One region of the Faecalibacterium sp. DFI.5.82 genome, then DNA from elsewhere that is predicted to be linked to it. Evidence: predicted binding sites of a transcription regulator. Region 1 holds the regulator's gene; the other holds the start of a gene.
The links. The regulator HrcA, encoded in region 1, represses chaperone genes, less so after heat shock. The targets are predictions, from matches to a motif close to TGTTAGCACTCNNNNNNNNNGAGTGCTAACA.
Positions count from the first base shown of each region.

Region 2: a site for HrcA is predicted at 3,119-3,149, ahead of htpG (molecular chaperone HtpG). Genes of this name have one in related genera too.

Region 1 covers NZ_JARFIS010000010.1:46,981-54,007, reverse strand. The annotation lists gene P0G09_RS12105 (diguanylate cyclase) at 1-350, shown strand, start outside; gene P0G09_RS12100 (Fic family protein) at 591-1,505, shown strand; gene P0G09_RS12095 (stage V sporulation T C-terminal domain-containing protein) at 1,613-2,155, shown strand; gene hrcA (heat-inducible transcriptional repressor HrcA) at 2,341-3,414, shown strand; gene grpE (nucleotide exchange factor GrpE) at 3,411-4,040, shown strand; gene dnaK (molecular chaperone DnaK) at 4,143-5,972, shown strand; gene dnaJ (molecular chaperone DnaJ) at 6,089-7,027, shown strand, end outside.
Region 2 covers NZ_JARFIS010000002.1:125,584-132,610, reverse strand. The annotation lists gene P0G09_RS04240 (5-bromo-4-chloroindolyl phosphate hydrolysis family protein) at 1-1,004, opposite strand, end outside; gene htpG (molecular chaperone HtpG) at 1,104-3,032, opposite strand; gene P0G09_RS04230 (hypothetical protein) at 3,320-3,751, shown strand; gene P0G09_RS04225 (HD domain-containing protein) at 3,788-4,294, shown strand; gene P0G09_RS04220 (ABC transporter ATP-binding protein/permease) at 4,416-7,027, opposite strand, start outside.

The sequences.
Region 1 (7,027 bases):
CTGTGAACGACCGTTACGGCCACGATGTGGGCGACCAGCTGCTCAAGGAGGTGGCCAGCCGCCTGCGGGGCTGCGTGCGGGAGAGCGATGCGGTGTTCCGCATCGGCGGGGATGAGTTCGCCCTCATCGTCAACGGAGCCATAACGGAGGGGTTCTGCAAGAGCCGGGTGGAAAAGATCAAGGCAGCCATCCGGGAGCCTTACCGCCTGAAGGATGCAGAGGTGCAGGTTGGCACCAGCTGCGGCTGTGCGGTCTACCCCTGCGACAGCGACGATGTGCGTGCCATCCGCATCCTGGCCGACCACCGGATGTATGAGGATAAGCAGCGCTCCGGCCGGAGCTGCGAGTGACGAGAACGATAAAAGCTTTCTCCCAGTTTCTTGTACTTTCTCCCAAAATGAGCGTATAATTGGGAGAAGGAAGAACGGGCTGGGAGAAGAAATGGGTGAATCATGCGTACATTTGATTATAAAAAGATTGCAGAATACTCCTGGGATAATGAGGTCTTGTCTTATGTTGCGAAGATCCATGAATGCAAGGGGCGGCAGGAACTATATCTGAAACAAAGGCCCGCTGAATTGGAGCGGCTGGTGGAGATCGCAAAGATCCAAAGTACAGAGTCCTCCAATCGGATCGAAGGAATCATCACGACCAATGCACGCCTGAAACAGCTGGTTGAAGATAAAACGACTCCACGTAACCGGGACGAAATGGAGATATTGGGATATCGGAATGTTTTAAATCTCATCCACGAGAACTATGCCTATATTCCGGTAGAGCCGGGGTACATCCTGCAACTGCACCGTGATCTGCTGAAATATACGAATTTGACCTATCGAGGACATTTTAAGACTACACCCAATGAGATCGATATGACCCTTCCCAGCGGGGAACGCCATGTGCTGTTCCGCCCGCTGGAACCATACGAGACACCGGGTGCTGTGGAGGCACTTTGCTGCACTTATCAGGATGTGCTGCACAGAGAACTCGTTGATCCCCTGCTTTTGATCCCCTGTTTTATCTTGGATTTTCTCTGTATCCATCCTTTCAATGATGGTAACGGCAGAATGAGCCGGCTGCTGACCCTTTTGATGCTGTATCAGAATGGATATGTTGTGGGGCAGTACATCAGCATTGAAAAAGCAATTGCAGAGACTAAGGATGAGTACTATGCAGCATTGGCGCAGGCTGATCAGCACTGGCATGAGGAGGAAAATGACCCGACACCGTTCATCAAATATATGCTGGCGGTGATCTGCTCCTGTTATCAGGATTTTGAGCAGCGGGTCGATCTGGTCGGCGGGGGACAGAAGCGCGTGACGGCGTACGAGCGAGTGCGCAGCTATGCGATGGAAAGGCTGGGAGCCTTTACAAAACAGGAGGCCGCAGAGGCCTGCCCGGGCTTTGGTACAAGCTCGATTGAAAGCGCGCTGAAAAAACTGACAGAGGAGGGCGTTCTGGAGAGGATCGGCGCGGGCAGAAAGACGCAGTATGTGCGCAGGTAAGGCTCCGGCCGGAGCTGAATGAATAATTCCCTTCCTGTTTCCACAGAATAACCATACTTCACAGAAATCTGGAAGCAAAACCGGAACATGGAAAGGAAGGGAACCTTATGAAAGCAACCGGCATCGTGCGCCGCATCGATGAGCTGGGGCGGGTGGTCATCCCCAAGGAGATCCGCCGCACCCAGCGCATCCGCAGGGGAGACCCGCTGGAGATCTTCACAACGGGGGACGGCGAGGTCATCTTCAAAAAGTATTCGCCCATGGGGGAACTGAGCGGGGTGACGGCCCAGTATGTGGATGTGCTGAGCAAGTGCTTTGCCCTGACGGCCTTTGTCTCAGACCGGGACCGCATTCTGGCGGCATCCGGTGCGGGCAGGCGGGATCTGGCAGACCGCAGCGTAAGCCAGCCGCTGGAAAAGCTGATGGACAGCCGCAAGCCCTACCAGAGCGATGGTAGCCCCGAAAAGGCATTGCTGCCCTGTGAGGGCTCGCCCCGGGCGCTGCTGTGCGCTGTGCCCATCATTGCGGCGGGGGATGTCACCGGCAGTGTGGGCCTGCTTACGGAGGACCGCACTGCCCAGCCCGATGCCGCCCAGCTCAAGGCGGTGAACGTGGCGGCGGCATTTCTGGCAAAGCAGATGGAGGAATGATCTATTATATAGGAGAGCCGCCGCAGGGCGGCTCTTTTTTGTGCGGCCTTTATGACAGAATTATGAATCTTTCAAAACTTTTCTGAGAAGCTATTGACAGCGCCGCAAAATTGGATATAATGGTCTTAGCACTCAGGAAGAAGGAGTGCTAAAGAAACGAAAAGCGAACGAAGGAGGCAGGCGCTATGACGATGGATGCACGCAAGCAGCGTGTCTTGCAGGCGATCGTTGCGCTGTATGGCCTCGAGGGCGAGCCCGTGGGCAGCAGTGTGCTGGCAAACTACTTTGATATGGCAGTTTCCAGTGCCACGCTGCGCAACGAGATGGCCGCGCTGACCAAGCTGGGTCTGCTGGAGCAGCCCCACACCAGCGCAGGCCGTGTCCCCAGTGCCAAGGGCTACCGTTATTATCTGGATCATCTTCTCACCGATGACCAGCCGCTGGACCGTGTGACCCGCGCCCGTGTGGATGCGGTGTTCGCAAGCCTCGACCACGAGCCGGAAAAGCTGGCACAGGGTGCCGCCAAGGCGCTGGCCGCCATCAGCGGCTGCACCGCCGCCGTCAGCACCCCCTGTGCTGAGGATCTCTGCATCGCCCACTACGAGGTGGTGCAGGTGGGCCGCAGCGCCGCAGCGGTGCTGGCTGTGACCACTGCCGGTTATGTCCGCACCCGTGTGGCGCGGGTCCGCACCGGTCTTTCCCGGGAAAATGCAGCGGCGCTTGCCGCCCTGCTCAACCGGAACCTGACCTTTGTGGCTCCTGTTGATCTGTCGCCCCGGCTCCTTGCAGAGCTGTGCAGCCAGATCAGCCCGGAGCTGGTGCCGGTGATCAGCGCCGCCGCCGCCATCCTGCAGGATTCCACCCAGCCCCATGTGTATCTGGGTGGTGAGCAGTACCTGCTGGACTGGCCCCAGCTGGACGGCAAGGTGGGCAGCATCCTGAGCCTGCTGAACGACGAAGAGCAGGCCGCCGCCCTCATTGCACCCCCGGCAGAGCAGAGCGAAAGCATCCTGCTGGGCGAGGATCTGGAACCTCAGATCCCCGGCCTGTGCATCGTGAGTGACCGGTATCTGGTGGGCGGAGGCCTCTGGGGCTCTGTGGCCCTCATCGGCCCCACCCGGATGCCCTTCCAGAAGCTGATGCCGCTGCTCCACACCTTTGCCGATCAGCTTGGCGAAGGAATGAGCGGCAAACGAAAAGATACCCCGCAGGCAGCCGCACCCCGGCGGACTGTGATCTATAAGGAGGACCTGGAATGAGCGAAGAAACAAAAAAGACCCCGCAGGCAGAAGAACCTGCCGTGGAGCCCAACACCGCCGAGCAGGCCGCCCCGGAAACTGCACCTGAGCAGGCAGCGGCTCCCGAGACGAACGCTGAAGCGGCAGACCCCAAGAAAAAGGATGGCTTCTTCAACAAGAAGGCCCGGGAGCTGGAGGCCGTGAAGGCAAAGCTGGACGCGGCTGAGAAGAATGCCAATCAGGCCAAGGATCAGCTGCTGCGGATGGCCGCCGAGTATGAGAATTACCGCAAGCGCTCCACCCGTGAGGCTGACCAGAAGTTCAACGACGGCGTGTCCTTTGCCGTGAACCAGATCATCCCCATTCTGGATACGCTGGAGATGGCGGCCAACGCCCCCACCACCGACGAGAATTACAAGAAGGGCGTGACCATGACGCTGGACAAAGCCGCCAAGGCGCTGAACGCCCTCCATGTGGAGGAGATCGAGGCGCTGGGCAAGCCCTTTGACCCCAACTTTATGAATGCCGTGCAGCAGATCCCCGCCCCCGATGGGCAGGAGAGCGGCACCGTGATCACGGTTTACCAGAAGGGCTACAAGCTGGGCGATAAGATCGTCCGCCATGCCACCGTTGTTGTGGCAGAGTGATTTTGCAAGACCCCGCAAGGGTTTTCAAATATAACATCCGCTTGGTAACATTTGAGCATCACATAAACAAAAAACGTTCTGAATTTGAGAGGAGCTTTCATTATGAGTAAGATCATTGGTATCGACCTTGGTACTACCAACAGCTGCGTGGCTGTTATGGAGGGCGGCGAGCCCGTTGTTATCGCAAACTCTGAGGGTGCACGCACCACCCCGTCTGTTGTCGGCTTCACCAAGACCGGCGACCGTCTGGTGGGTCAGGTCGCAAAGCGCCAGGCCATCACCAACCCTGAGAACACGGTGGCTTCCATCAAGCGTTATATGGGCACCGACCACAAGGTGACCCTGAACGGCAAGGAGTACACTCCCCAGCAGGTCAGCGCGATGATCCTGCAGAAGCTGAAGGCAGATGCTGAGGCTTATCTGGGCGAGACTGTCACCGATGCAGTCATCACCGTTCCTGCATACTTCAACGACAGCCAGCGTCAGGCAACCAAGGACGCAGGCACCATTGCCGGCCTGAACGTCAAGCGTATCATCAACGAGCCCACTGCCGCATCTCTGGCATACGGCATCGATAAGGAAGAGGACCAGAAGATCATGGTCTACGACCTGGGCGGCGGCACCTTCGATGTCTCCATCATCGAGATGGGCGACGGCGTGACCGAGGTTCTGGCCACCAACGGTGATACCCACCTGGGCGGCGATGACTTCGACCAGCGCATCATCGACTGGATGGCAGATGCGTTCCAGAACGAGAACGGCATCGACCTGCGCAAGGATAAGATGGCCGCACAGCGCTTGAAGGAAGCTGCTGAGAAGGCAAAGATCGAGCTGTCCAGCGCAATGAGCAGCCAGATCAACCTGCCCTTCATCACTGCCGACGCTACCGGCCCCAAGCATCTGGATATGACCCTGACCCGCGCAAAGTTCAATGAGCTGACCGCTGATCTGGTTGACCGCACCATGACCCCTGTCCGCAAGGCTCTGCAGGATGCAGGCCTGCGTCCCTCTGACCTGAAGAAGGTCCTGATGGTCGGTGGTTCCACCCGTATCCCCGCTGTCTACGATGCAGTCAAGAAGGAACTGAACTGCGAGCCCTTCAAGGGCATCAACCCCGATGAGTGCGTGGCTGTGGGCGCTGCCATCCAGGGCGGCGTTCTGCAGGGCGATGTCAAGGGCCTGCTGCTGCTGGATGTCACCCCGCTGAGCCTGGGCATTGAGACCCTGGGCGGCGTGTGCACCAAGATCATTGACCGCAACACCACCATCCCCACCCACAAGAGCCAGGTGTTCTCCACTGCTGCTGATAACCAGCCCTCTGTTGAGATCAACGTTCTGCAGGGCGAGCGTGAGTTTGCCCGCGACAACAAGAGCCTGGGTGTGTTCCACCTGGATGGCATTGCTCCGGCTCCCCGTGGTGTGCCTCAGATCGAAGTCACCTTCGATATCGATGCAAACGGCATCGTGAAGGTCAGCGCGAAGGATCTGGGCACCGGCAAGGAGCAGAATATCACCATCACCGCTTCCACCAATATGTCCAAGGAAGATATCGACAAGGCTGTGAAGGAAGCTGAGCAGTTTGCTGCCGATGATAAGAAGAAGCGTGAAGAGGTCGATATCCGCAACGGCGCTGATCAGATGGTGTTCCAGACTGAGAAGATGCTGAAGGAGAACGGCGACAAGATGCCCGCTGACGTGAAGAGCGAAGCTGAGGCAAAACTGGCCGACCTCAAGACCGCTGTTCAGTCCGGCTCCATCGATGAGATCAAGGCAAAGCAGGATGAGCTGAGCCATGTCTTTGAGAAGATGTATCAGGCTGCCGCTGCTGCCCAGCAGGCTGCAGGCGCACAGCCCGGCCCCGATGCTGGCGCAAACAACCAGCAGAAGCCCAACGATGACGGCGTTGTGGACGCTGACTTCAAGGAAGTTTAAGTTCTGACACAAACGGCAGATGCCCGGCCAAACCGGCGGGCAGGCGTGCCGGATAAAAGCAAAAGCCGCTCCGGTTTTGCCGGGGCGGCCTTTGCTGGTTTTATAGAGGTATGGTTATGGCACAGGAAAAGCGCGATTACTACGAAGTGCTGGGAGTATCCAAAACGGCCACCGATGCGGAGATCAAAAAGGCTTACCGCAAGCTGGCCATGAAGTACCACCCGGACTACAACCCCGGCGATAAGGATGCCGAGGAAAAGTTCAAGGAAGTCAATGAAGCCAACGAGGTGCTTTCGGACCCGAAGAAGCGCCAGCTGTACGATCAGTACGGCTTTGCCGGTGTGGACCCCAGCTATGCAGCCCAGAACGGCGGCGGCGCGGGCGGCTTCAGCGGCTTTGGCGGCGATGGGGTCGATCTGGGCGATATCTTTGGTGATATCTTTGGCGGCGGTTTCGGCGGCTTTGGCGGCTCTGCCCGTCAGGCAAACCCCAACGCCCCCCGCAAGGGTCAGGATATCCGTGTGCGGATCACCCTGAGCTTTGATGAGGCCGTGCATGGCTGCAAGAAGAACATCACCATCACCCGCCAGCAGGAGTGCACGGAGTGCCATGGCAGCGGCTGCGCCGCCGGCAGCAGCCCCGAGACCTGCCCGGACTGCGGCGGCCGCGGCTATGTCATCCGGCAGCAGCGCACTCCCTTTGGCGTGATGCAGACCCAGCAGCCCTGCTCCCGCTGCGGCGGCAAGGGCAAGCTGGTCAAGAACCCCTGCAAGGTCTGCCACGGCAGTGGAAAAACTGCCGCCAGGAAAACGCTGGAGGTGTCCATCCCCATGGGCATCGACGACGATCAGAGCTTTGCACTGCGCGGCATGGGCGATGCCGGTGCCAACGGCGGCCCTGCCGGTGATGTGATCGTGATGGTCACGGTCCGGCCCAGCGAGGTGTTCCAGCGCGACGGCTATGATGTCTGGGTCACGGTGCCCATTACCTACAGCCAGGCGGTTCTGGGCGACAGCATCACCGTGCCTTCCATTGACGGCAAGGTGGAGTACACC
Region 2 (7,027 bases), on a different contig from region 1:
AGCTGGTTTTCAAAGGCGGTGATGAGCAGATCCATGCTCCGCTCAATGCTCTGCTTTGCCTCAGTGATGTTGGTGCCCTGCACATCCTGTGCCGAAAGCTGGGCGTAGGTGTTCAGCAGCTTCAGCGCGGTGGGCAGGTAGTAATCCATAAATTTCTGCAGCTGGGCTTTTTTGTCCGGGTCCTTTTTTGCCAGTGCGAAGATGCGGGCGCTGACATCCTCCAGCCGGGAGATCTTGGCCGTCATCACCAGGTCGGGGATGGCATCGTTGGCCTGCCGGAGCTGGCGCTGCAGGGCGGCATACTGATCCTCGGGAGCCGGTGCGGGTGCGGGCTCGGCGGGTCTGGGCGGCTGGGGCGCAGCGCCCCGCACCACCAGCGTGCCGGTGCGGTTGTCGATATAGGCATCGGCCCCGAAATAGCCGTGGTCGATGGCGCGCTCCACGGCGGCGCGGCCCCTGTCGGCATCAATGCCCGCGGCTGCAAAGAGTTCGTCCAGCGGGATATTATCCCGGGTCCCAACGATCTTGTCCAGCTGGCGCTCCAGATGGCGGGCCTGTTTCATCCGCAGGACCATAGCCAGCGCAGCGCCGCCGCCAATGGTCTGGGCCAGCGCGGTCAGAAACTCGCCCCAGTCGAACCAGTAGCCCCACATGTCAATGATATCGGCAAGGCCTGCAAGGCCCACCCCCAGAAAGATGCCGCCGAACACTGTGCAGAGGCTGGTCAGGGTCTTGTGCCACTTTTTGGCGTTCTGCTGCTCGGCAGTGGGCACATCGTGGCCGTAGACCGGCTCAGTGTCCCGGGCCGGCTGACCGGCACCGGTGTCCTGGGGGCGGAAATCGCTGGAATATTCCGCGTTCTCCTGCTCCTTTTTTTCGGCATCCCGGTCAATGGCACGCAGGATGAAGAACAGGATGCCCAGCCACGGCGACATGGCGAACAACACCAGTAACGCGATGGTTGGGATGTGGGCAAGAAAATGTTTGCTGCGTCTGGGCTCCATGGGGCAGAATCCTCCTAAAACAAAAAAGCCGTGTTCCACTTTATTATAGCGGAGCACGGCCCTTTTGTTAAGGGGGTAATTTATTTGTGGGAAAGGAAATTACTTCATCAGGCTGCAAACGGCCTCGGCGTAAGCGGCGGGATCATCCACGGGCAGGCCCTCGATCAGCTGTGCCTGTGCATAGAGCAGGCTGCTGTATTTCTTGACCTTGTCGGTATCACCGGCCTCCTGTGCGGCCTTCAGCACGGCGAACACGGGGTGGCTGATGTTCAGTTCCAGCACCTTGTCGCTCTTCACGCCCTCGCTGCCGGGCTGCTTGGAGAGCACCTTCTCCATCTCGATGGACAGGGGGCCGTCGGCGCTCAGGCAGACAGGGTGATCCTTCAGGCGGGTGGAGACCTTGACCTCCTTGACCTTGCCGTCCAGAGCGTCCTTCATGGCATCGAACAGGGGCTTGTTCTCGGCGGTGGCATCTTCAGCGGCCTTTTTCTCGTCCTCGGTCTCAAGGCCCAGATCGCCGCTGTTGACGTTCTTGAACTCCACGGTGCCGTCCTTGCCCTCGGCATCCTTGCGGGGGTAGCTGCGCATGATCTGCAGGCAGAACTCATCCACGTCCTCGGTCAGCAGCAGGACATCATAGCCCTTGTCCAGAACCAGCTCGGCGGCGGGGAGCTTGGCCAGACGGTCAGTGGAGTCACCGGCGGCAAAGTAGATGAACTTCTGCTCGGCAGGCATCTTGTCCACATACTCCTGCAGGGTGACCATCTTCTGCTCCTTGGCAGACCAGAACAGCAGCAGGTCGCGCAGCAGCTCAGCGTGCATCCCGTAATCAGAGTAAGCGCCGAACTTGATCTGGCGGCCGAACTCCTTCCAGAATGCCTCGTACTTTTCGCGGTCGTTGACCAGCATGGAGTGCAGCTCGTTCTTGATCTTCTTTTCCAGTGCATTGTGGATCAGCTTGAGCTGGTTGTCCTTCTGCAGCATCTCGCGGCTGATGTTCAGGCTCAGATCCTGGCTGTCCACAATGCCCTTGACGAAGCTGAAGTAATCGGGCAGCAGGTCTGCGCACTTTTCCATAATGAGCACGCCGGATGCGTACAGAGCCAGACCCTTCTCATACTCCTTGGTGTAGAAATCATAGGGGCGGTGGCTGGGCACGAACAGCAGGGCGTTGTAGTTGGCGGTGCCCTCGGTGCGGCTCACGATGACGCGGGCGGGGTCAGAATAATCGTTGAATTTATCCTTGTAGAAGCTGGCGTATTCCTCATCGGTGACCTCGCTCTTCTGCTTCTTCCAGATGGGCACCATGCTGTTCAGGGTTTCAAGTTCGGTGTAGGTCTCCCACTCCGGCTTGTAGTCCTCGGGCTTGGGATCGGGTTCGGGTTTCTGGCGGCTCTTCTCCCGCTCCATCTGGATGGGATAGCGCACATAGTCGCTGTACTTTTTGACGATGGCCACGATGCCGTATTCATCGAGGAAGTTCTCGTAATTGTCGGTATCGGTGCTGTCCTTGATGTGCAGGATGATGTCGGTACCGGCGGTTTCCTTCTCAGCGGGGGTCAGCTCGTAGCCGTCAGCACCGCTGGACTCCCACTGCCAAGCCTCATCCGCACCGTATGCCTTGGAGATGACGGTGACCTTGTCGGCGACCATGAAGGCGGAGTAGAAGCCCACGCCGAACTGACCGATGATGTCGATGTTCTCGTCCTTATTGTCCTTCTTGAAGTCCAGAGAACCGGAGTGGGCGATGGTGCCCAGGTTCTGCTCCAGCTCTTCTTTGGTCATGCCGATGCCGTTATCGGAGACAGTCAGCAGGCGATTGTCCTTATCGCGGGTGAGCAGGATGCGGAAATCGCCCTTGTTCATGCCCACGGAGGGATCGGTCAGGCTCTTATAATAAAGTTTGTCGATGGCATCCGAAGCGTTGGAGATCAGCTCACGGAGGAAGATCTCCTTGTTGGTGTAGATGGAGTTGATCATCATGTCCATCAGCTTTTTGCTTTCAGCCTGAAATTCTTTCTTCGCCATAATACAAAACCTCTTTTGTACAGTATTCAGATCCGGCCCCTTGCAAAAGGAGCGGCAATGCAAAAGAAGCAGCCGATGCTGCATCTTCTTAGCACTCATATCTTTCGAGTGCTAATATACACCGATGCGGGTCAAAAATCAAGGGGTTTCATAAAAAGTTCAGAAATGAACTGGAACAAAATGCCTTTTGTGCGTTGCTACAAAAAATTCATAAAGAAATAGTTGACCTTTCACAATTTTTAGCGTATACTGGTCAGCGGAAACAAACGAGGAAAGAGGAATATGTTATGGCAATGAAGCCGGAGATCTCCGTGAAGAACCTGCTGATGCAGGCATTCCTGACGGGCTGGGAACGCTCGGACAAGAGCATTTCGCAGGATGAATACTTACAGAGCGCCATTCAGGTCATCGAGGTGCTGCAGGTGGAACCTGAAAATGTCTACGCCGAGGAAGGCCTGGGCCTGACCGACGGCGACGAGGTGGACCATCTGGACGACCTGCTGCGGGCGGACGGCCAGTGGCTGTATTACGGCGTGGAGGAGGAAAACTTCTTCCTCATCCAGTGGTACCCGGACAAGGCTTCTGCCGAGGCCAAGCTGGCCGAGCTGGAAGCACTGGGCGACGGCAAGCAGTATCTGGTGGACCTGAGCCTGACCCGCGAAACTCCTTCGGCCGCTGAGAACTTTGGCAGCTCCAACCCGGTTCAGCTGCGGAGCTGAGCTGAGCGTTTCTGACAAAAAGAAAGGGAATTTTCCATGCAGCTTTCACAAACGGAACGGGAGCGCCTGTCCGCTATTCTGGAACAGTACGACCATCACCCCAAGGTGCAGGAAATGCGTGAGTTTATCCAGCACGGTGATGTGACCACCTACCAGCACTGCAAGAATGTGGTCGTGGTCAGCTGCTGGATCAACCACCGCTTCCATCTGGGAGCCGATGAGACCACGCTGGCCGTGGGGGCTTTCCTCCACGATTTCTATCTCTATGACTGGCACAAGCAGGGCTCTTTCCACGGCCTGCGGCATCTGTTTGAGATGCACGGCTTTTCCCACCCGGGGTCTGCCTGTGTGAACGCACAGCGGGTGTTCGGCATTACCAAAAAGGAGCAGAACATCATTGCCAGCCACATGTGGCCCCTGACCTTCCGCCATATCCCGACCTGCCGGGAGGCGGTCATCGTCTGTCTGGCGGATAAATACTGCGCCATTGTGGAGAGCATGTTCCGCCGCACAAGGGTGGGCGCTGACGAAGAAGAGTGGTAAAGAAGCCGCCGCACTGTTCACATGAAAGAACGCAAAAGACCAGAGTTGTAACGCCTTTTGGCGAAACAACTCTGGTCTTTTTTGCTGGGGCTTGTGCAACAGCCTCTTTGAAAAAGTGATCTTATTCTGCTCTCAGAGCCTTGACAGGGTCAGAGCGGGAAGCGGTTTTGGCGGGGATGAAGCCGCCCAGAATGGTCAGCACAGTTGCCAATGCAACCAGCACCACAGCGGCCTTCCAGGGCAGAACGGCCACTACGCTGGTGCCGACGGCGATCTTCTGGATGAGCATGTTGCCCGGAATGAGCAGCAGTCTGCTGAGGCCGATGCCCATGAGGCCCGAGCACAGGCCGATGATGAAGGTCTCGGCGTTGAACACCTCGGAGATGTTCCGCTTGGAAGCACCGATGGCACGCAGGATGCCGATCTCCTTGCGGCGCTCCAGCACGCTGATATAGGTGATGATGCCGATCATAATGGAGGAGACCACCAGCGAGATGGAGACAAAGGCCACCAGCATGTTGGAGATCATGTTGATGATCCTGGTCACGGAGGTCATCAGGGTGCCCACTACATCGGTGTACTGGATCACCTTGTCTTCCGCGCCCTGCTCACGCATGGCGGCATTGTAGCTGTCCAGCACATTGAGGACCTTCGCCTTTTGCTCGAAGTCCAGCGGATAGATGTTGATCTGGCTGGGGTCGTCCTCGCTGGCATAACCAAAGGTCTGCAGGTTGCTTTCATAGGTGGCGCTGGTGGACATCATTTTCGACTTCATCAGCTCCGCCAGATCGTCCTCGGTCATGTTGAACCGGATGGCATTCCGGAACGCATCTGCGTCGATCTTCAGCGCACTTTCCATCTGGCTGCCCAGAGAGGAGAAGCGCTCGGTCATCTGGCTCTGCAGGTTCGTGCTGATCTGGCCCATGGCCTGCTCCATGGCAGTGCCCAGCTGGGTCTGTAATTCGGCGGCGATCTGTTCTGAGAAGTTTGACATCACGCTGCCCATGACCTGCTGCATGGCGGCAGTAAACTGCTCCTGCAGGGCAGCGGTATCGATGAGGCTGCCCATGGAATCCTTCATCAGCTGCTGGAACTGGTCACTGGCAAGATACTGGTCAAAACCGATCTTGTCCAGCCCCAGAATGCCGTTGCCGATGATGTAATCCTTGTAGCCGGTCATCACCTTCTGGGCCAGCTGCTGCATTTTGTCGGCGGGGATGGAAATGTCCATGTTGGCGAACACGTCCGTCAGGGCGCTCATGTCGATGCCGGGCGTTTCGGCCAGATCAAATTGGAAGCTGTCCGGGTCAATGAGGGAGGAAAAATCTACGGAACCGTCACTCAGGTCGAACGCGCCGCTCAGGTCAAGATCCAGCTTTCCGGGGTCGAACTGGAAGGCGCTCTCGAGCTGGTCGGTGTCAATGGAGAAGAGGGAAGCCATGTCCACGGCAGTGGTCTGCTCGGCTCCAAAGGGCTCACCGTTCAGCACATTGGTCTGCGGGTCGGCGAGCTGGTCCTGCACCAGCCTGCTCTGGGCGGCGGTGTCCATGACGTGCCGGGTCAGGGAGGCGGGATAGGCGATGCCGGAGGACAGCATGGCGGCGGAGGCGTTCTCCCTGGGCTGCACCACGCCCACGATGGTCATGGTCTCGCTGTTGGCCACAAGCTCCTGCAGGAAGGCCTTGTCGTCCGATTTATCCACCCAGGTGCTGTGGGCATCATCGTACTGGTAGCGGTCGGCCGCGTTGACCAGCTTGAAGGTGCGGCCCAGAAAATCGCTGTACCGGTAGGTCTTGAAATCTTCGGGCACATCCACATTCTGGTTCTGGGCGAACTGCTGGATCATCTTGTCCAGCTCGGCGTTGTCCCGCAGGCCCAGCGCGTAGAGGGCATAATCGGTGATGGAACCATCCGCACCCAGCACGGCAACGCACTCATTGTAGTTTTCGGGCCAGCGGCCTGCCTTGACCTCGTACTGGGAATGATACAGGGCATCGCTGGCGGGCAGCTGGTAGAACACGCTGGTGTTCATCATGCTGGCCATCATGTTGTTGGTCGAGCTGGTGGAGCTGATGCCCAGAGCGGAAAGGGAGGAATCTGGGTTCACCTGCCGGATGCTGCCGTCCGGGTCCTGGCGGTAGATCTGAGGCTGGACATTATAGGAATACTCCACCGAGGAAACGCTCTCCCCGATGCTGCAGGCATCGCTCTCGAGGTAGGCTTTCAGGCTCTTCAGGTCGTTGGAGGTGATGCCGGAAACCATCTGGGTCACGAGCTGGCGCACCGGCACCATCCCTTCGCCGAGGTCGGGGGCGGCGGGCTGGCCGGGCAGGTCGGCGGACAGCAGGCTGGTCAGATCCATGCCGCTGCGCAGGATCTGCACCGGGTACTCGGAAAGGGTGTCCCGCTCCATATCAGCGATATACTGGTTGACACCGGTGGACAGGGAGATGATCAGCGCAATGCCGATGATGCCGATAGAGCCGGCAAAGGCCGTGAGCAGGGTGCGGGTCTTTTTGGTCCAGAGGTTGTTGAAGCTCAGGGTCAGCGAGGTCCACCACGACATGGAGGAGTGGCCCATGTTCTTGTGAACGGCAGGGGCAAGCTGAGCGGTGTCAGGTTTGTAGGGGGCGGTGTCGGAGCGGATGACACCATCCTTCAGGTTCACGATGCGGGTGGCGTACTGTTGGGCCAGCTCCGGGTTGTGGGTGACCATGACCACCAGCCGGTCCT